Regions from separate parts of the Mixta calida genome, predicted to be linked through region 3. Evidence: riboswitches for the same ligand, from Rfam matches in the RefSeq annotation. Region 3 holds a riboswitch; each other region holds the start of a gene.

Region 1 (6,442 bases), 1.2 Mb from region 3:
AATGGTTTGAGCAGGTGTAAAGAGAGGCGGGACGACGCAGCATCGTCCCGCTGACCATCAGGCGATGGTGATATTCTTCGACAGATAAACATCCTGGACGGCATTGATCAGCGCCACGCCATCACGCATCGACTTCTTAAACGCCTTACGTCCCATAATCAGCCCCATGCCGCCAGCGCGTTTATTGATCACGGCGGTGCGAACCGATTCAGCGGTATCGGTTTCGCCTGCGGAGGCGCCGCCGGAATTGATCAGCCCGGCACGTCCCATATAACAGTTCGCCAGCTGATAGCGCACCAGATCGATCGGATGCTCGCTGGTCAGCGTGTCATAGACGCGCTTGTCGGTATGACCGAATTTCAGCACGTTATAGCCGCCGTTATTTTCCGCCATTTTCTGCTTCACGATATCCGCGCCGATGGTGGCGGCCAGATGATTCGCCTGGCCAGAGAGATCGGCGCTGACATGATAGTCCACGCCATCTTTCTTGAACGCGTTATTGCGCAGATAGGCCCAGAGCACGGTCACCATGCCCAACTCATGCGCGCGCTCAAAGGCGGCGGAGATCTCTTCAATCTGGCGACGCGACTGCTCGGAACCGAAATAAATGGTCGCGCCGACGGCCACGGCGCCCAGGTTGAATGCCTGCTCCACGCTGGCGTAGAGCGTCTGGTCATACTGCGCCGGGTAGCTGAGCGTTTCGTTATGGTTCAGCTTGACCATAAATGGGATTTTATGGGCGTAACGGCGCGACACCGCCGCCAGCACACCGTAGGTTGAGGCGACGCAGTTACAGCCCGCCTCCAGCGCCAGTTCGACGATATTCTTCGGATCGAAATAGAGCGGATTGGCGGCGAAAGAGGCGCCAGCGGAATGCTCCACGCCCTGATCAACCGGCAGGATAGAAAGGTAGCCGGTGCCCGCCAGGCGACCGGTATTGTAAAGCGTCTGCATATTGCGCAGCACGGCAGGAGAACGATTGTTGTCGATCATCACCCGATCGACATAATCCGCGCCCGGAAGATAAAGGCTGTCCGCTGGAATGGTCATGCAGCGATGTTGCAGAAGGCTGTCCGCTTCGTTGCCCAATAACTGTACGATGTCCGTCATGTTAGCTCCTGAGTGTTTAAAGGGGATCGCATGCTCCGATCCGTTGTCGGGCCGCCCGACGACCCGGCACAGACTGGCCCCTTTTCAGCCGCTAACGCAAACTGCTGACTCCATTTTTCAGAAATCTCCGCCGGTAAACGTTGCGTTACGCCCTACCACCAGCGATAAAAATGGTGCACCGGCCCAATGCCTTTCCCGACTTCCAACGTATCGGCCTGCGCCAACGCGCCCTGGAGCCAGGCTTTGGCCGCCGCGATGGTGCTTTCCCAGTCGGCATGACGCGGACGCAACGCGGCAAGCGCCGATGAAAGCGTGCAGCCGGTGCCGTGGGTATTGCGCGTGGCGATGCGCGGCGCAGTAAAGCGCTGCTCACCCTGGCGCGTAAAGAGCCAGTCCGGGCTTTCGGCATCGCTGAGATGCCCCCCTTTAATCAGCACCGCCTCGCAGCCCAGCGCCAGCAGCGCTCTGCCCTGCTGTTTCATCTCCTGCTCGTCGCGCGCGTGCCCGGTTTCCAGCAGCGCCGCCGCCTCCGGCAGGTTGGGTGTAATCAGCGATACCCGTGGCAACAGCCGTTCGCGCAGCGTCGTCACCGCCTGCGGCGACAGCAGCGCATCGCCGCTTTTCGCCAGCATCACCGTATCCAGCACGACCCAGGGCACCGCGGCGCGACCGAGCCGTTCTGCCACCGCCTCGACAATATCGCTCTCCGCCAGCATGCCGATTTTTACGCTGTCGATACGCAGATCGCTCAGCACCGAATCGAGCTGCGCGGCGACAAACTGCGGTTCGATGCGATAAACCGACTGTACGCCGCAGGTGTTTTGCGCCACCAGCGCGGTAATGACGCTGGCACCGTACGCGCCCAGCGCGGAGAAGGTTTTTAAATCGGCCTGAATGCCAGCCCCGCCGCTGGGATCGGTGCCGGCGATAGTTAATGCATTGATTCTCATGCCAGCGCCTCCGCATTCAGGTTCCACAGCGCATCGAGAAACGCCGGAATAAAACTGCCCGGTCCCTGTGCGCGGCCCGCCGCCAACTCGCCTGCGCGCGCCATAACGCCACAGGCGCTGGCGATATGCTGTAGCCGATCGCCCGGCAGCGCCGCAAAGCCCGCCACTACCGCCGATAGCGCACAGCCGGTGCCGACCACCCGCGTCATCAAAGGCGATCCGCCCGGCACTTTCAGCGTGCGTTCACCGTCGGTGACGTAGTCCACTTCGCCGGTCACCACTACGATGGCGCCGCAGCGCTGCGCCAGCCGCTGAGCGGCGGAAAGCGCTTCTTCCGCCTGATGCTGCGTATCAACGCCGCGTCCGCCGCTCTGCTGAAGCGACAGCGCAAGAATTTCCGAGGCGTTGCCGCGAATGGCGGCGGGTTTCAGCGTCAGCAGCCGCTGACAAAAATCAGTGCGCAGCCGCAGCGCGCCGACCGCCACCGGATCGAGCGTCCAGGGCGTGGCGGCTTTGCGGGCCTCCTGCGCCGCCGCCAGCATCGCGTCGGCGCGCGTACGGGTTAAGGTGCCGACGTTAATCAGCAGCGCATCGGCAACGGCGCTAAACTGCGCCGCTTCTTCAGCATCAATGACCATTGCCGGCGAGGCGTGCAGCGCCAGCAATACGTTAGCGGTAAAGGTCTGAACCACATCGTTGGTCATGCAGTGAACCAGCGGCGCGCGCTGGCGGAACAGAGAGAGGGAGCGCGCGGTAAACGCGGCATCAGGCAGGTCAGGCTGTTTCATAGGTCTCCTGGCCGGCGCTCAAGAAGGCAATGCCGGACAGGCATCTGACTTCCCTACGCTGGCATTATCCAGATCAGGTAATACGGGTATTTCTCAGCCTTCACGCAGAAGGGCACCCCGAGTCAAATAACTAAAAATCAATACATTGCGATTAACGTCCCGTTAATCTCTGTTCTGGATCATGCCAGCGGGAAGTCAAAGACACAACCCCTCAAAACGGCATGTGCTCTACACCGTGTTCAAGGCTGTGGCCCAACAGTAAACGACAGACAAAAAAGCCAGGTTGCCCCAGCCTCATTTGTTGTTAATTGTCGTTGTCGCTGCTCGTGCATTTAAGACAGAATCACTTTAATAATGGGTCCTGAAAGAGGAAAAACCGAGCCATTCAGAACTTATAGCCAAGGCGCTGTCAGTATCCCGCATAAGCGTGCCATTTACATTCAGAGATCTTTCGGCATACGCCAACGAAGGAGATCGCTATGCGTAACGCCCGTTTTACTGAGCATCAGATCATTGCCGTGATTAAGTCGGTTGAAGCCGTGGAGATTCAGATGATTGCTGACCCGCTATTTTCTATAAGGCCGTCTTTTTGTGTCCTGCTTTTGGGTTAATGAAAACCTGGTGTGCATATAGCCAGCCGCCACACCCTGTGGCAGACTTAACCTTTTCTCAGGCAAAGGAATCTGCTTAATGTCCGAAAGCCACGCTGTCTGTCTTTTCACCGAAGGCCGGATAACGCTTCCTGACCAGTATCAGGACCGCACGGTGAATGTCTTTACGCTTGCCGGCGAGAACGCCCCCGCATTTAACATCTCCCGCGATACCCTCAGTAACGGTGAGGCTCTGCCGGACTATATTGACCGCCAGACAGCGCTGATGAATAAGCATCTGAAGGGCTGGAAGCTGTCGCTGCGTGAAGCTGCTGTACTGGGGGAGAATCTTATCCCCGGTGAATGTCTTCATGCCAGCTACCTTCGTGACAACAGACGGATCTTTCAGCAGCAGGCGGTATTTAACACAGCGGATAACCATATTCTGGTGTTCACCATGACCCGTATGGAAAAAATCCGGGATACGGACAGCCAGTGCTTTCAGGCACTCCTCGCAAGTTTCAGATTTAACACTAACAATTAAGGGACATTGTTATGTTTGAGGCGGCGCGTGTCGGAGACGACATCGGCCACTCCCATGGTCTGGCAGGGATGATTGCCGGGACTCTTGTCGGGGGACTGATTGCAGCGGCGGGTGGCATTGCCGCCGGAGCGCTTATGGTGGCCGGTATCGGTGCGTCCTGTCTGGGTATTGGCGTGCTTCTGGTCGGGGCCAGCCTGGCGGTGGGGTATCTGACAGGCGAACTGGCGACGGCTGCGCGGGACAGTATCGCAGACGCCGGGGCCGCCAGCATGGAAAAAGAAGGCGTTATTGCCACCGGCTCTCATAACGTGTTCATTAATGGCAGACCTGCCGCCATTGCCACCGACAGCATGGCGGAGTGCGCCAGGGACGGTGGCTCACAACAGATGGCCGAAGGCTCCTCACGTGTTTATATCAACGGTCTGCCTGCCGTTCGTACCGGTGACCAGACCACCTGTGGCGGCAAAGTCATGACCGGTTCCGGAGACGTGGTTATCGGCGGTGAACCAGAACAGACGCTGCCGATACAGTCTGAAGTCCCGGAATGGCTGTACAAAGCGTCTGACCTGACGCTGCTGTTTGCCGGACTGCTCGGCGGAGCGGGAGGCGCCGCAGGCAAAGTCGGTGCGCTGGGCAGGCTGTTCAGTAAAATTCCGGGCATCAACAAACTGGCCCGCGTCGCCTGCCGCGCTGGCGTGATGATGACGGGTGCGGCTGCCGTGGGGATTATCGCCCGCCCGGTCGATATTGTCAGCGGCCAGAAGTTTCTCTCCGGTGATGACGAGCTGGACTTCATATTACCTTCCCGTCTGCCGGTTGTCTGGCAGCGTTACTGGCGCAGCGGCCATCCCGGCGACAGCGTGCTGGGCCGGGGTTGGTCACTTTTCTGGGAAACCCGACTTGAAAAATATCAGGACGGGCTGGTATGGCGTGCGCCATCGGGAGATTACGTCTCCTTCCCGCCGGTGCCGAAAGGTCAGCGAACCTTCTGTGAACCGGAGAAGCGCTGGCTGGAACACCATCAGGACGACAGCTGGTCAGTGTATGACATCAGCGGCGAGCGCTGGCATTACTCATCTCTGCGGGACGGTTCCCCTGCCCTGCCGCTGCGCCTGACTGAACCCTGTGGTAACGATATTCTGTTCGGGTGGAACGATAACAACACGCTGCATTCACTCACCGACAGCGCAGGACAACGCGTGGTTTGCCGCTACACAACTGTCAGCGGACAGGTTCGCCTGACCGAAGCCTGGCTGGATGATGAAGTCTGCCTGGTCCGCTACAACTACGATGATAAGGCCCGGCTGCTCACCGTAACCGGGCGCGGTGAGCAAATTCGCCGCCGTTTCAGCTGGTACGACGACGGGGACGGAACGGATTTACTGCGCAGCCATGAGGACAGCAACGGGCTTCTGAATGAATATCTTTGGCGGAGCATTGATGGTCTGCCGCGCGTGGTGGCATACCGCAACAGCGCAGGTGAGCAGCTTGATTTTGAATACGATTTTGTAAACGGTACCCGCCGCGCCACCCGCGACGATGGCGCACAAGCACACTGGCTGGTTGACGACGATGACAATGTTGCACGTTTCACAGATTATGACGGTCGCCAGACCGGTTTCGTCTATCGTGATGGCGAGTTATGCGATGTTATCCTGCCTGACGGAGCCATACGACGCAGCCAGTGGGACCGTTATGGTCGTCTGATAACCGAAACCGACCCGGCGGGCCGCACCACCCGCTACCACTGGTTCCGCAGCACAGACCGTATTGCACAGACCCTTTACCCGGACGGAGCAGCGACGCGGGCCACTTACGACCTGAAAGGTCGCCTGCTGTCGGAAACCGACGCGCTCAACCAGACCACCGTTTATTACTATCCTGATGAAGAAGAAACGCTGCCGGAACGCATCACCGATGCCGGCGGCGGTGACGTGATACTGGAATGGAACCGTCAGGGACTCCTGACGCAGCGTACCGACTGCTCCGGCAGCGTAACCCGTTTCAGATATGACCGCTTTGGTCAGCTTGTCAGCAGCGAGGACGCGGAAGGTAACGTCACCCACAGGGAATGGAACAAAGCCGGACAGCTCACCGCGCTTATCCGCGCCGACGGTAGCAGGGAAACGCTGCGGTGGAACGGACATGGACAACTTGAGGCCTGGCGCGACCCACTGGAAAGTGAGGTACGCTGGCAGTATTCCGCGCTGGGAATGCCAGAAAGCGTTACCGACCGCACGGGACGAACCCGCCGCTGGCACTATGACCCGAGAGGCAATTTGCTGCGTCTGGAAAACGGCAACGGCGGTGAGTACCGGTTTACGTATGACCCGACAGGCCACCCGTTGAGCGAAGTCCGCCCGGACGGCACATCCCGGCAGATGGCATGGAACGAACGTGGACTGCTCACCACTCTCATGGAAAGCGGCAGACCAGACGACAATGGCGGCATCCCCCGAC
Region 2 (6,442 bases), 1.1 Mb from region 3:
ATAACCAGCTGCTGCCGGTACGGTTGAGCGAAGAGGATGTGGATGCGCTGTTCCGTCTGGTCGCGGCGCAGCCCGGCATACAGTTTACCGTGGACTTAACCACGCAGCAGGTGATGGCTGGCGATAAAACCTACGCCTTTGAAATTGACAGCTTCCGCCGTCACTGCATGATTAACGGGCTCGACAGCATCGGCCTGACGTTGCAGCACGAGGCGTCGATTGCTGAATACGAACAGAAACAGCCTGCCTTCCTGCGTTGATGTCTTTCACTTTCTCGCCCCTGAGGGGCGAGAAAGTTTTTCCCTTTTATCTGCATTGTCGCCGCTTTGATTCTCCCCTACGATGCCTGCCGCGCTAAACGTTGCGCACTCGCGTAGAGAGCGCGAACGCCAGCGTCGCTATCCCCAGCGCCAGCCAGTAAACGGCATAGTGGCCGAACGATTCCGCCAATGTGCCCTGTAACAGACCCGCCAGAATCGTGCCGGTTGAAATGCTGTTGGTAAACAGCGTCGTCGCCGCGCCGGGCCGTCCCGGCATCAGATCCTGAAACCAGAGCATGCCGATCCCGGCGATAATACCGATAAATATCGCGTTGAAGATTTGAATCAGCATCAGCACGGTGCGCGACTGGAACAGCACCAGCCCCAGATAAAACAGCACGCCGGAGGCGATGGCCAGCAGCATGATGCGCCGCTTGCCGGTGCGCTTCACAAAATGCCCCGCCAGCAGCATGATCGGAATCTCCAGTCCAGCGGCAGTCCCCATCAGCAGGCCCGCCAGGCGTTCCGGCAGACCCAGCACGCTGCTGATGTAGAGCGGCATATCGATGATATACATGGTGTTGCAGGTCCACATCATCATCGAGGCGACAAACAGCAGGCGCACATCTTTATCGCGCCAGGCGCTGATCTGCGTCAGCAGCACTTCCGGTGACTGCTCCACGCGCGGAACCGACGGCAGCGCAAAGGCGACCAGCGCCAGGCAGACGAGGAACAGCCCTGCCGCCACGATAAACATCACCGTAAAGCCGTAGTTCAGCGCCAGCGCGAAAGAGAGCGGCGGTCCGATAACCCACGCCAGCGAGAGTTGGGCGCGCATCACCGAGCTGAACATCACCACCTCACGCGCCGAGCGGTCGGCATATTCGCGCGCCAGGGCGAATATTTGCGGCATCGACACGCTGGCCAGCGCCGAGAGCAGCACACCCAGCGTAATCAGGGTCAGATAATGACGATTAAAAGCGAACAGCAGCGCGTTCATCAATGCCATCGCGCAGCAAAACAGAATCAGCCTGCGACGGTCGCCGCGGTTATCAGAACGCTTCGCCAGCAGCAGGCTGACCGTGATCCCGGCGACTGCGTTCACGGTATAAAACAGCCCGACCCAGAACGGCGTAACGCCCACCTCACGCGATAAAAACAGGCTCAACGTCGGCGCCTGCAGCGCGCCGGCAATGCCGACCATAAAAGAGACAGCCATAAAAGCGAGATAAACCGGATTGAGACGGCGGCGGCGCGTCAGCAAAAATTTCATAACGGTTCCTGTACCTGGAAGAAGAAAACGGCAAGCAGCCACAAAAGAGACGCCGCAGGCAGATATCGGCCGCGCATGGCGATAACGATCGTTGTAGAAGAAAGCACAGGAAAAAGAAAAAAGCCAGCGGCCTCAATGGCTGCTGGCGGTGTAATTGCACCCTACTCAGAATAAAGAGCGGAGCGACGACGCCCTGTCGGCGGCGCGTCCCGTTCGGATAAAAATGCGCCAGCCGGTCAGGCTGCCTCCCGCACTTTTATCTGCTGTCATTATGCGCATAATAAGGGGACCTAAACACTGACGAATTCTTATACGGAGTTCCCCTTTTATGCCCTCCTCGCGCCTGCAACAACATTTTATTCGCCTGTGGCAGAGCTGTAGCGGCCAGCCGCAGGAAACCACGCTGGAGCGACTGGCACAGCAGATGCATTGTTCGCGCCGGCATATGCGCAACCTGCTGAACGCCATGCAGGCGCAGGGATGGCTCAGCTGGCAGGCAGAGGCGGGACGCGGCAAGCGCTCGCAGCTGCGCTTTTATGCCACCGGACTGGCGCTGCAACAGCAGCGGGCCGAGGAATTGCTGGAGCAGGATGGCATCGAGCAGCTGGTGCAGCTGGTGGGCGACAAAAGCCAGGCACGGCAGATGATCGCGTCGCGGCTGGGCCGCAGTTTCCGCCAGGGCAAACATATCCTGCGCATTCTCTACTACCGCCCACTGTTGAATCTGTTGCCTGGTTCGCCGCTGCGTCGCTCGGAAACCCATCTGGCGCGCCAAATTTTCAGCAGCCTGACGCGCATAAATGAGGAAAATGGGGAACTGGAACCTGATATCGCTCATCACTGGCAGCAGCTGTCGCCGCAGCACTGGCGCTTTTATCTGCGTCCCGCGATCCAGTTTCATCATGGCCGCGAACTGGATATGGCGGATGTGATCGCAAGTCTGGAACGTCTGACGCGCCAGCCACTCTTCTCCCACCTGACGCGTATCGACTCGCCGACGCCCTGGACGCTGGACATCTACCTGAGCCAGCCTGACGACTGGCTGCCGTGGCTGCTGGGCAGCGTCAGCGCCATGATCCTGCCGCAGGAGTGGCCGACGCTGCCGGATTACAGCCGCCAGCCGGTCGGCACCGGCCCCTATTCGGTGGTGCGTAATCAGCAGTCGCAGCTGAAAATTCAGGCCTTCGACGACTACTTTGGCTACCGGGCGTTGATTGATGAGGTCAATATCTGGGTGCTGCCGGAGATTAGCGAGGAGCTGGTTTACGCCGGCGTGAAAGTTCAGGGCAGCCAGGAGGATGAAACCGCGCTGGAAAGCCGGCTGGAAGAGGGCTGCTACTTTCTGCTGTTCGATCGACGTTCGGCGAAAGGCGGCGACGAGCAGGTGCGTCGCTGGGTCAGCACCCTGCTAAATCCCATCTCGTTGCTGAACAACGCCAGCCCCGGCTATCAGCGCTACTGGTTTCCCGCCTGGGGGCTGCTGCCGCGCTGGCACCATCGGCGTGAAATGCACGCCGACGCGAAACCGGCCGGCCTCACCGAGCTGACGCTGACCAGCTATCGCCATCACAGCGAACATCAGGCGATCGCCGGGCTGCTGACGCCGTTGCTGGCGGCGCACGGCGTGCGGCTGATCGTGCAGGAGATCGACTACGCCAGCTGGCATCACGGCGAGGCGGAAAGCGATATCTGGCTGGGCAGCGCCAACTTTACGCTGCCGCTGGGCTTTTCCGTCTTTGCCCTGCTGTATGAGCTGCCGTTGCTGCAACACTGCATCGATATTGACTGGCAGGGCGACGCCGCGCGCTGGCGTCAACAGCAGCTGACGCTGGCGGACTGGTGTAAAAAGCTGGTAGAAGACCACTATCTGCATCCGCTGTTTCATCACTGGCTGCTGCTGGAAGGCCAGCGCAGCATGCGCGGCGTGCGCATGAATACCCTGGGCTGGTTTGATTTCAAATCCGCCTGGTTCGCGCCGCCTGAATCCTGACGCTTTCGTTAACTTTACGAAAACACTACACTAAGTCGTTCTCAACGGGGTGTGGAGACGCGCAGCCGAAAACAGCGCGCTTTTCCACTGAGAGAGACCCGTCGAACCTGATCCGGTTAATACCGGCGTAGGGATTTGAGATGCCGTCCATCCTCAGATCACGCGCCCTGTTATTCCTTCTCCTCAAGGAGCGCAACGTGTTGAAAAAAGTTTTGCCCGTTCTGCTGTTATTGTCCGCCCCAGCTTTTGCCGCCAGGCCGACGCTCACCGTCTACACCTACGACTCTTTCGCCGCCGAATGGGGCCCTGGCCCGGCGGTTAAAAAGGCGTTCGAGGCGCAGTGCGGCTGCGAACTGAAATTCGTCGCGCTGGAAGATGGCGTCTCTCTGCTGAACCGCCTGCGTATGGAAGGCAAAAACAGCAAGGCCGACATAGTGCTGGGGCTGGATAACAATTTGGTACAGGCGGCGGAACAGACCGGCTTGTTTACCCCCTCTGACGTCGACACCACCAAACTGACGCTGCCGGTCGGCTGGCAAAACAGCACCTTTATCCCCTACGACTACGGCTACTTCGCCTTTGTTTATGACAAAAACAAGCTGAAGAATCCACCGAAAAGTCTGCGGGAACTGGTGGAAAGCGACCAGAAGTGGCGGGTAATTTACGAGGACCCGCGCACCAGCACCCCAGGCCTCGGCCTGTTGCTCTGGATGCAGAAGGTCTATGGCGCGGATGCGCCGCAGGCATGGCAGAAGCTGGCGCAAAAAACGGTCACCGTCACCAAAGGCTGGAGCGAAGCTTACGGCCTGTTCCTGAAAGGCGAAGGCGACCTGGTGCTGAGCTATACCACCTCCCCCGCTTATCATCTGATTGCCGAGAAGAAAGATCATTACGCGGCGGCCAGTTTCGCCGAAGGTCACTATCTGCAGGTTGAAGTGGCGGCGCAGTTGAAAAACAGCGCCCAGCCAAAGCTGGCGCGGCAGTTTATGCAGTTCATGGTCAGCGAACCGTTCCAGCAGACTATCCCGACAGGCAACTGGATGTATCCGGTGATCAATACTGCGCTGCCGACCGGCTTTAACAGCCTGCCGGTGCCGAAAACCGCCTTAGAATTCACCCCGGAGCAGGTCGCGCAGCAGCGCGCCGCATGGATTAGCGCATGGCAACGCGCCGTCAGCCGCTAATTGCAGGCTGGCTATGGCCTGGCCTGCTGACCGCCGCGTTGCTGGTCGGCGTGGCGCTGCTGGCCTTCGGCGCGCTGTGGTTCAACGCGCCCGATAACGACTGGCGCGGCCTGCTGCAGGACAGCTATCTGCATCATGTGGTCGCCTTTTCGTTCTGGCAGGCGCTGCTGTCGGCGCTGCTGTCGGTTTTGCCTGCGATCCCGCTGGCGCGCGCCCTGTGGCGACGACGCTTCCCTGGCCGTCAGCTGCTGCTCCGGCTGTGTGCAATGACGCTGGTGTTGCCGGTGCTGGTGGCGGTATTCGGCCTGCTGAGCGTCTACGGACGCGAGGGCTGGCTGGCCCAGCTCTGCGCGCTGCTTGGCGTCGAATACCGCTTTTCGCCCTATGGCCTGCAGGGTATTTTGCTGGCGCACGTCTTCTTTAACCTGCCGCTGGCGACGCGTCTGCTGTTGCAGGCGCTGGAGAATATTCCCGGCGAACAGCGCCAGCTCTCCGCGCAGCTCGGCATTGAGGGCTGGCACTTTTTCCGTCTGGTGGAATGGCCCTGGCTGCGTCGTCAGATCCTGCCTGCGGCGGCGCTGATCTTTATGCTCTGCTTCGCCAGCTTCGCCACCGTGCTGTCGCTGGGCGGCGGTCCACAGGCGACGACCATCGAACTGGCGATTTTCCAGGCGCTCAGTTACGACTACGATCCCGGTCGCGCCGCTTTGCTGGCGCTGCTGCAAATGGGCTGCTGTCTTGGCCTGGTGATGCTGAGCCAGCGCCTGAGCAAAGCGCTGCCGACCGGCGGCGTCTCGCTGAACGGCTGGCGCGCCCCCGGTCGTGGATTCGGCACGCTGGCCCGCGATACGCTGATTATCGCCCTTGCCCTGCTGTTGCTGCTGCCGCCGCTGCTGGCGGTTATCGTCGATGGCGTGCGCCAGGGCGCTGGCAGCCTGCGGGATCAGCCCGCGCTGTGGCAGGCCGCCGGAACCTCGCTGCGCATCGCGCTGGCCGCCGGTCTGCTGTCGGTACTGCTGACAATGCTGCTGCTCTGGAGCAGCCGTGAACTGCGCCTGCGTCAGCGCCTGCTGGCGGGCCAGGCGCTGGAGATGAGCGGCATGCTGATTCTCGCCATGCCGGGCATCGTGCTGGCGACCGGCTTCTTTCTGCTGTTTAACAGCACGCTGGGGCTGCCGCAGCAGGCGGACGGCATCGTCATTTTCACCAATGCGCTGATGGCGATCCCCTACGCGATGAAGGTGCTGGAAAATCCGATGCGCGATATCGCCGAACGCTACCAGCGTCTCTGCCTGTCGCTCGATATTCGCGGCTGGCGGCGCGTGCGCCTGATTGAGCTGAAGGCATTGCAGCGTCCGCTGGCGCAGGCGCTGGCGTTCGCCTGCGTGCTGTCCGTTGGCGATTTCGGCGTGGTGGCGCTGTTCGGCAGCGCTGATTTCCGCACCCTGCCCTACTACCTTTATCAGCAGATTGGCGCCTATCGCAGCGCCGACGGCGCGGTCACCGCTCTGCTGCTGCTGCTGCTCTGCTTTCTTCTGTTCACCCTGATTGAAAAACTACCGGGACGCCATGCTAACCCTGACTAATCTGACCTGGATCTACCACCATTTGCCGATGCGCTTTTCGCTGTCGCTGCGCCCGGGCGAGCGCGTTGCGGTGCTGGGGCCGAGCGGCGCCGGAAAGAGCACCCTGCTTAGCCTGGTGGCGGGCTTTCTTGATGCACACAGCGGGCAGA
Region 3 (6,442 bases):
ATCATGACCGACTGCGCGCCAGCGCGAATTTGCGCATTGAGATAGAGCGTGACGCTGTCGGCCAGCTTATCCAGCATCGCGTGCAGGGTTTCCGGCTCGGCGTACATCATTTTTTTGATTTTGGTGAAAGCCTTGCTGCTGCCGCCTTCAACCATATAGGTACCGAGCGTCCACGGGCTGCCGGAGAAGCCGATCAGCGGCACTGCGCCCTGTAAGTTTTTGCGGATGGTGCGCACCGCGTTCATCACGTAGCCCAGCTCCTGCTCAGGATCGGGAATCGGCAGCTTGTCGACGTCGGCACGACAGGTAATCGGCGAGGCGAAGCGCGGGCCTTCGCCCGCCTCGAACCACAGCCCCAGCCCCATCGCATCGGGAATAGTCAAAATATCAGAGAAGAGAATCGCCGCATCCAGAGGATAGCGACGCAGCGGCTGCAGCGTGACTTCGCAGGCCAGCTCGGCGTTTTTGCACAGCGACATAAAATCGCCTGCCTGCGCGCGCGTGGCTTTATATTCCGGCAAATAGCGTCCAGCCTGACGCATCATCCATACCGGCGTCACATCTACCGGCTGGCGTAACAGGGCACGCAGGTAACGATCGTTCTTCAATTCGCTCATCATAAGGCTCTCTCAAATACAGGCGCCTAGTGTAGCAGTTATTGCCGCCGGTTAAGCAAGTTTGCCGCCTCAGGCGCATCTATCCAGCCCTGCGAACGTCGCCGTTACGGTTGCTCATCCGCCGCGCGACAGAGCGCCACGGTATCCTCTATCAGACGACGCGCTACGGTGCCGGCGGGCGGAAGCTGCGGCAGGGCGTCGTAGCGAAACCAGTTGGCGTCGATCAGCTCTTTATTGTCGATTTGCAGCTCTCCCTCATCATATTCTGCCATAAAGGCCATCATCAGCGAATGAGGAAAAGGCCAGGGCTGCGAGGTTACATAGCGCAGGTTTTTTACCCGCACGTTGCTCTCCTCCATCACTTCGCGCGCCACCGCTTGCTCCAACGTTTCGCCAACTTCGACAAATCCCGCCAGCACGGTATAGATGCTGTTGCGATGCCGGGCATGCTGGGCCAGCAGAATTTTATCGTCGCGGCGGATAGCAACGATGATGCACGGGGCGATTTGCGGGTAATAGCGCTGACGGCAATGGCCGCACAGGCAGGCGTTTTCGCTATTGCTCAGATGCATTTCATGGCCGCAGTAGCCGCAGTAGCGGTGCGAGCGAATAAATTCCGCCAGCTGGACGCCGCGTCCGGCCAGCTGAAACAGTCCGCTGTCCAGATCGATGATTTGTCGAATCGATCCCATATTTTCGCTGCGATTTTCGCGGATCAACCAGACCGGCTCGCCGCGCCATTCGCCGATTATGGCGCCGCGCGACCCCGCCAGATCCCATGTTTCTGCCGTACCGAACGGTAATTCACCATTCGGCAACCAAATTTTCTGTTCGTGGCTGACAACCCACCAGCCAGCGTCTACGCTTGTAATCACACGTTCCATAGAAAAGTTATCCTTTGCTTCAGCACGCCTTTTGTGACTGGGGCCGTAAATATTCTTAAAACTGGAACAGATACGGGACACAGCCTCTGTACTGATGTTAAGTATAAGTAGCGGTAAGACTATAACCCACGGAGACAAACATGCTTAACCAGTTAGACGTTCTGACCGAGCGCGTAGGTGGCAGTAATGAACTGGTAGATTTTTGGCTAAATGCGCGCAGGCAACTGTTGGTTGCTTATTATCAGGTAGTAGGCATCAAGCCGAATAAGGAATCACTCACTGCGCTTGATGAGAAAGCTCTTGATGATTTTTGTCAGAACCTGGTGGACTATCTTTCTACCGGACATTTTAGCGTCTATGAACGTATCATCGAAGAGATGACTGGCGACAGCCCGTTACTGGCGGCGGCACAAATTTACCCCGGCCTGCAGGCTAATACCGAAACCATCATGCAACTGTATGATACCCATCTTGAAGCGGCTATCGATCACGATAACTGTCTGGAATTCCAGCAGGCCCTTTCGGAAGTCGGTGAAGCGCTGGAAGCGCGCTTTACGCTGGAAGATAAGCTGATCCAGCTGGCGTTCGACCATAATCTCGCCGCTCTGGCGGCTGCAAACGATCAGGCAATGGCACGTCCGGCCTGATGGTTATCAGTTTGTTATAAACCCTTGTAGTTTCTTAAACGCCCCTTTATGCTGAAGGGGCTTTTTTATGACCTCGCCACGGCGTTAAGCGTGACGGGTCCAGGCTGTCAGCCCTGCTGACGCCTGATTTTCATCTTGTCGGAGTGCCTTTTAGGCTGAGACCGTTTATTCGGGATCCGCGGAACCTGATCAGGTTAGTACCTGCGAAGGGAACAAGAGTACAGATCTTTTCACGCCGTCAATCCGTACTGGCCGCGTGTCGTTACTCCTTCCGAGCTCCGGACAAGCAACGTTCCTTTTTCTGGAGATTGCTATGTCTGCTAAACCCAACCGTCGTGAACAGCGCGCTCAGGCGCAACAGTTTATTTCCTCATTGCAGGGTACCGCTTTTCCCAACTCTAAACGTATCTGGATTGCGGGTAGTCGTCCCGATATTCGCGTGCCGATGCGCGAGATCCAGCTCAGCCCTACCCTGATCGGCGGCGATAAAAACGATCCGATTTATGAAGCCAATGAACCGGTGCCGGTTTACGATACCGCCGGCCCGTATGGCGATCCCGAGGCGCAAATCGATGTTCATCAGGGCCTGCCGCGTCTGCGCAGCGCCTGGATCGAACAGCGCGGCGACAGCGAACTGACGCAGCTCAGCTCCAGTTACAGCCAACAACGCCTGAAGGATGAAGGGCTCGATCATCTGCGCTTCGATAATCTGCCGCGCCCGCGCCGCGCGATGGCGGGACGTCGGGTTACGCAGCTTCACTATGCGCGTCAGGGGATCGTGACGCCGGAGATGGAGTTCATCGCCCTGCGGGAAAATATGGGTCGCGAGCGCATTCGTAGCGAAGTACTGCGCCAGCAGCACCCTGGCCACAGCTTCGGCGCGCACCCGCCGGAAAACATTACGCCGGAGTTTGTACGCCAGGAGGTGGCAGCCGGCCGCGCGATTATCCCCGCCAACATTAATCATCCAGAAGCGGAGCCGATGATTATCGGCCGCAATTTCCTGGTGAAGGTCAACGCCAATATCGGCAACTCGGCCGTCAGCTCCTCTATCGAAGAAGAGGTCGAAAAGCTGGTCTGGGCGACCCGTTGGGGCGCCGATACGGTGATGGACCTCTCCACCGGCCGCTATATTCATGAAACGCGCGAATGGATCCTGCGCAACAGTCCGGTGCCGATCGGTACCGTGCCGATCTATCAGGCGCTGGAAAAAGTGAACGGCGTTGCTGAAAACCTCACCTGGGAGCTGTTCCGCGATACGCTGCTGGAGCAGGCGGAACAGGGCGTGGACTACTTCACGATTCACGCCGGCGTTCTGCTGCGCTATGTGCCGATGACGGCGAAACGTCTGACTGGCATCGTCTCGCGCGGCGGCTCGATCATGGCGAAATGGTGTCTGTCCCATCATCAGGAAAGTTTCCTGTATCAGCATTTCCGTGAAATCTGTGAAATTTGCGCCGCCTATGACGTCTCTCTGTCACTGGGCGACGGACTGCGTCCCGGCTCTATTCAGGACGCCAATGACGAAGCGCAGTTCGCCGAGCTGCATACGCTGGGCGAACTGACCAAAATCGCCTGGGAATATGACGTACAGGTCATGATTGAAGGCCCCGGCCACGTGCCGATGCAGATGATCCGCCGCAATATGACCGAACAGCTGGAGCACTGCCACGAAGCGCCGTTCTATACGCTCGGCCCGCTGACCACCGATATCGCGCCCGGCTACGATCATTTCACCTCCGGCATCGGCGCGGCGATGATTGGCTGGTTCGGCTGCGCGATGCTCTGCTACGTCACGCCAAAAGAGCATCTCGGCCTGCCGAATAAAGAAGATGTTCGCCAGGGACTGATCACCTACAAAATCGCGGCGCACGCGGCAGATCTGGCCAAGGGACACCCTGGCGCGCAGATCCGCGATAACGCCATGTCGAAAGCGCGCTTTGAATTCCGCTGGGAGGATCAGTTCAATCTGGCGCTCGATCCGCATACCGCGCGCGCCTATCACGATGAAACGCTGCCGCAGGAGTCGGGGAAAGTGGCGCACTTTTGCTCAATGTGCGGTCCGAAGTTCTGCTCAATGAAAATTACGCAGGAGGTGCGCGACTATGCCGCCAAACAGGAAGCGCAGGCGCAACCTGTTGAAGTCGGCATGGCGCAAATGTCACAGGCATTTCGTCAGCGCGGCGGCGAGCTTTATCATCCTGCGGACGCCCTGACGCCGGAGGGAAAAGCATGAGTCAGCCTTTTCCATCTTGCCCCGCCAGGCTTGGGCTTTATGCGGTGGTCGACAGCGTGGAATGGATAGAGCGTCTGCTAACCGCGGGGGTGCGCACTCTACAGCTGCGCATTAAGGATCGTCCGGCAGAGGAAGTAGAACCCGCTATCCAGCAGGCGATTGCGCTGGGCCATGCTTACCAGGCGCGTCTGTTTATCAATGACTACTGGCAGTTGGCGATTAAGCATCACGCTTACGGTGTGCACCTGGGCCAGGAAGATCTGGACGTCGCCGATCTGGAGGCGATTCGCCACGCCGGGCTGCGTCTCGGCCTTTCAACGCACGACGATCGGGAAATTGACCGGGCGCTCGCCTTTCAGCCCTCTTATATCGCGCTGGGCCATATCTTTCCTACGCAAACCAAAGCGATGCCTTCTGCGCCGCAGGGACTGGAGCAGCTAACGCGCCACGTTGCGCGACTGGGCACAATGCCGACCGTCGCCATCGGCGGCATCAGCATTGAACGCGCTCCGGCGGTGCTGGCCTGCGGCGTGGGCAGCATCGCGGTGGTCAGCGCCATTACTCAGGCCGACGACTGGCGCGCCGCTACCGAGACGCTGCTGGCGTTAGCTGGCGCAGGAGAAGATGACGATGCTTAACGATCAGGATTTTCTGCGCTACAGCCGTCAGCTGCTGCTGGAGGAGTTCGGCGTGGAAGGTCAGCAGAAGCTGCATCAGGCCAGCGTGCTGATTGTCGGACTCGGCGGCCTGGGCGCGCCCGCGGCGCTCTGGCTGGCAGCAGCGGGCGTCGGCAAGCTGTTGCTGGCCGATGACGATACGCTGCATGTCAGCAACCTGCAGCGCCAAATCCTTTATCGCAGCGCGGACTGCGGGCAGGCGAAAGCGCCGCTGGCGCAGCGGCAGTTGCAGGCGCTGAATCCGCAGGTCGAAGCGATTGTTCTGCAACAGCGCATGGATGAGGCGCAGTTGCGCGAATGGGTGCCGCAGGCGGATCTGGTGCTTGACTGCAGCGACAACATGGCGACGCGTCAGGCGATTAACGCTGCCTGCGTCGCTGCGGATATCCCCCTAATCAGCGGCAGCGCCGTCGGCTTTAGCGGGCAGCTGCTGGTGATCTCGCCGCCCTGGCAAAAAGGCTGCTACCGCTGTCTCTGGCCAGATAACAGCGAACCACAGCGCAACTGCCGCACCGCTGGCGTGCTGGGTCCGGTGGTGGGCACCATCGGCACGCTGCAGGCGCTTGAAGCGCTGAAAATGCTGGCGGGGCAGACTTCCGCGCTGGATGGACAGCTGCGTCTGTTCGATGGGCGTCAGCAAACCTGGCGCACCTTCAGCCTGACGCCGGATGCGCACTGTCCGGTATGCGGAGGCGCCCGATGAGGATTGTAGTAAACGATGAAACCTTGATGCTGGAAACGCCATTAACGCTCGACAGGCTGCTGGAGAAGCTCGGCTGCCATCAGCCCGGCACCGCGCTGGCAGTTAATCAGCAGATCGTTCCCCGCGCCAGCTGGCCGGACTATGCGTTACGGGATGACGATGAGGTGGTGATTTTTCAGGCGATAGCCGGAGGCTGAGATGCTACAGATAGCGGACAAACAATTTTCTTCACGACTCTTTACCGGCACCGGAAAATTCGCCACCCCGGCGCTGATGCTGGAGGCGATTCGCGCATCCGGTTCGCAGCTGGTCACCATGGCGATGAAGCGGCTTGATTTACGCGGCGGCAACGACAATATTCTGGCGCCGTTGCAGGCGTCAGGCGTACAGCTGTTGCCGAACACGTCCGGCGCCAGGACCGCCGAGGAGGCGATCTTCGCCTCGCGTCTGGCGCGCGAAGCGCTGGGCACCCACTGGCTGAAGCTGGAGATTCACCCGGACGCGCGTTATTTGCTGCCGGACGCTATCGAGACCCTGAAGGCGGCGCAGCAGCTGGTGAAAGAAGGCTTTACCGTTCTGCCCTACTGCGGCGCCGATCCGGTATTGTGCAAGCGTCTGGAGGAGGCGGGCTGCGCTGCGGTAATGCCGCTCGGCGCACCGATTGGCAGCAATCAGGGA

The links. Region 3 has a riboswitch for thiamine pyrophosphate ahead of thiC (phosphomethylpyrimidine synthase ThiC). Riboswitches for the same ligand answer to the same signal wherever they lie in the genome.
Region 1: it holds a riboswitch for thiamine pyrophosphate, as region 3 does, so the genes downstream of both, thiM (hydroxyethylthiazole kinase) here and thiC (phosphomethylpyrimidine synthase ThiC) in region 3, are expected to answer to the same signal.
Region 2: it holds a riboswitch for thiamine pyrophosphate, as region 3 does, so the genes downstream of both, thiB (thiamine ABC transporter substrate binding subunit) here and thiC (phosphomethylpyrimidine synthase ThiC) in region 3, are expected to answer to the same signal.

The regions. Positions count from the first base shown of each region.
Region 1 covers NZ_CP026378.1:2,903,816-2,910,257, forward strand. Annotated here, with positions in the region: gene C2E16_RS13850 (GntR family transcriptional regulator) at 1-20, shown strand, start outside; gene fbaB (class I fructose-bisphosphate aldolase) at 58-1,110, opposite strand; gene thiD (bifunctional hydroxymethylpyrimidine kinase/phosphomethylpyrimidine kinase) at 1,263-2,060, opposite strand; gene thiM (hydroxyethylthiazole kinase) at 2,057-2,848, opposite strand; TPP riboswitch at 2,882-2,978, opposite strand; gene C2E16_RS21185 (hypothetical protein) at 3,328-3,459, shown strand; gene C2E16_RS13875 (DcrB-related protein) at 3,539-3,982, shown strand; partial or broken gene C2E16_RS13880 (RHS repeat-associated core domain-containing protein) at 3,994-6,442, shown strand, end outside.
Region 2 covers NZ_CP026378.1:876,193-882,634, reverse strand. Annotated here, with positions in the region: gene leuD (3-isopropylmalate dehydratase small subunit) at 1-260, shown strand, start outside; gene C2E16_RS04160 (MFS transporter) at 355-1,533, opposite strand; gene sgrR (HTH-type transcriptional regulator SgrR) at 1,862-3,523, shown strand; TPP riboswitch at 3,559-3,675, shown strand; gene thiB (thiamine ABC transporter substrate binding subunit) at 3,721-4,707, shown strand; gene thiP (thiamine/thiamine pyrophosphate ABC transporter permease ThiP) at 4,683-6,293, shown strand; gene thiQ (thiamine ABC transporter ATP-binding protein ThiQ) at 6,277-6,442, shown strand, end outside.
Region 3 covers NZ_CP026378.1:4,065,283-4,071,724, forward strand. Annotated here, with positions in the region: gene hemE (uroporphyrinogen decarboxylase) at 1-617, opposite strand, end outside; gene nudC (NAD(+) diphosphatase) at 722-1,501, opposite strand; gene C2E16_RS19325 (Rsd/AlgQ family anti-sigma factor) at 1,642-2,148, shown strand; TPP riboswitch at 2,278-2,377, shown strand; gene thiC (phosphomethylpyrimidine synthase ThiC) at 2,462-4,384, shown strand; gene thiE (thiamine phosphate synthase) at 4,381-5,022, shown strand; gene C2E16_RS19340 (HesA/MoeB/ThiF family protein) at 5,015-5,764, shown strand; gene thiS (sulfur carrier protein ThiS) at 5,761-5,961, shown strand; gene C2E16_RS19350 (thiazole synthase) at 5,963-6,442, shown strand, end outside.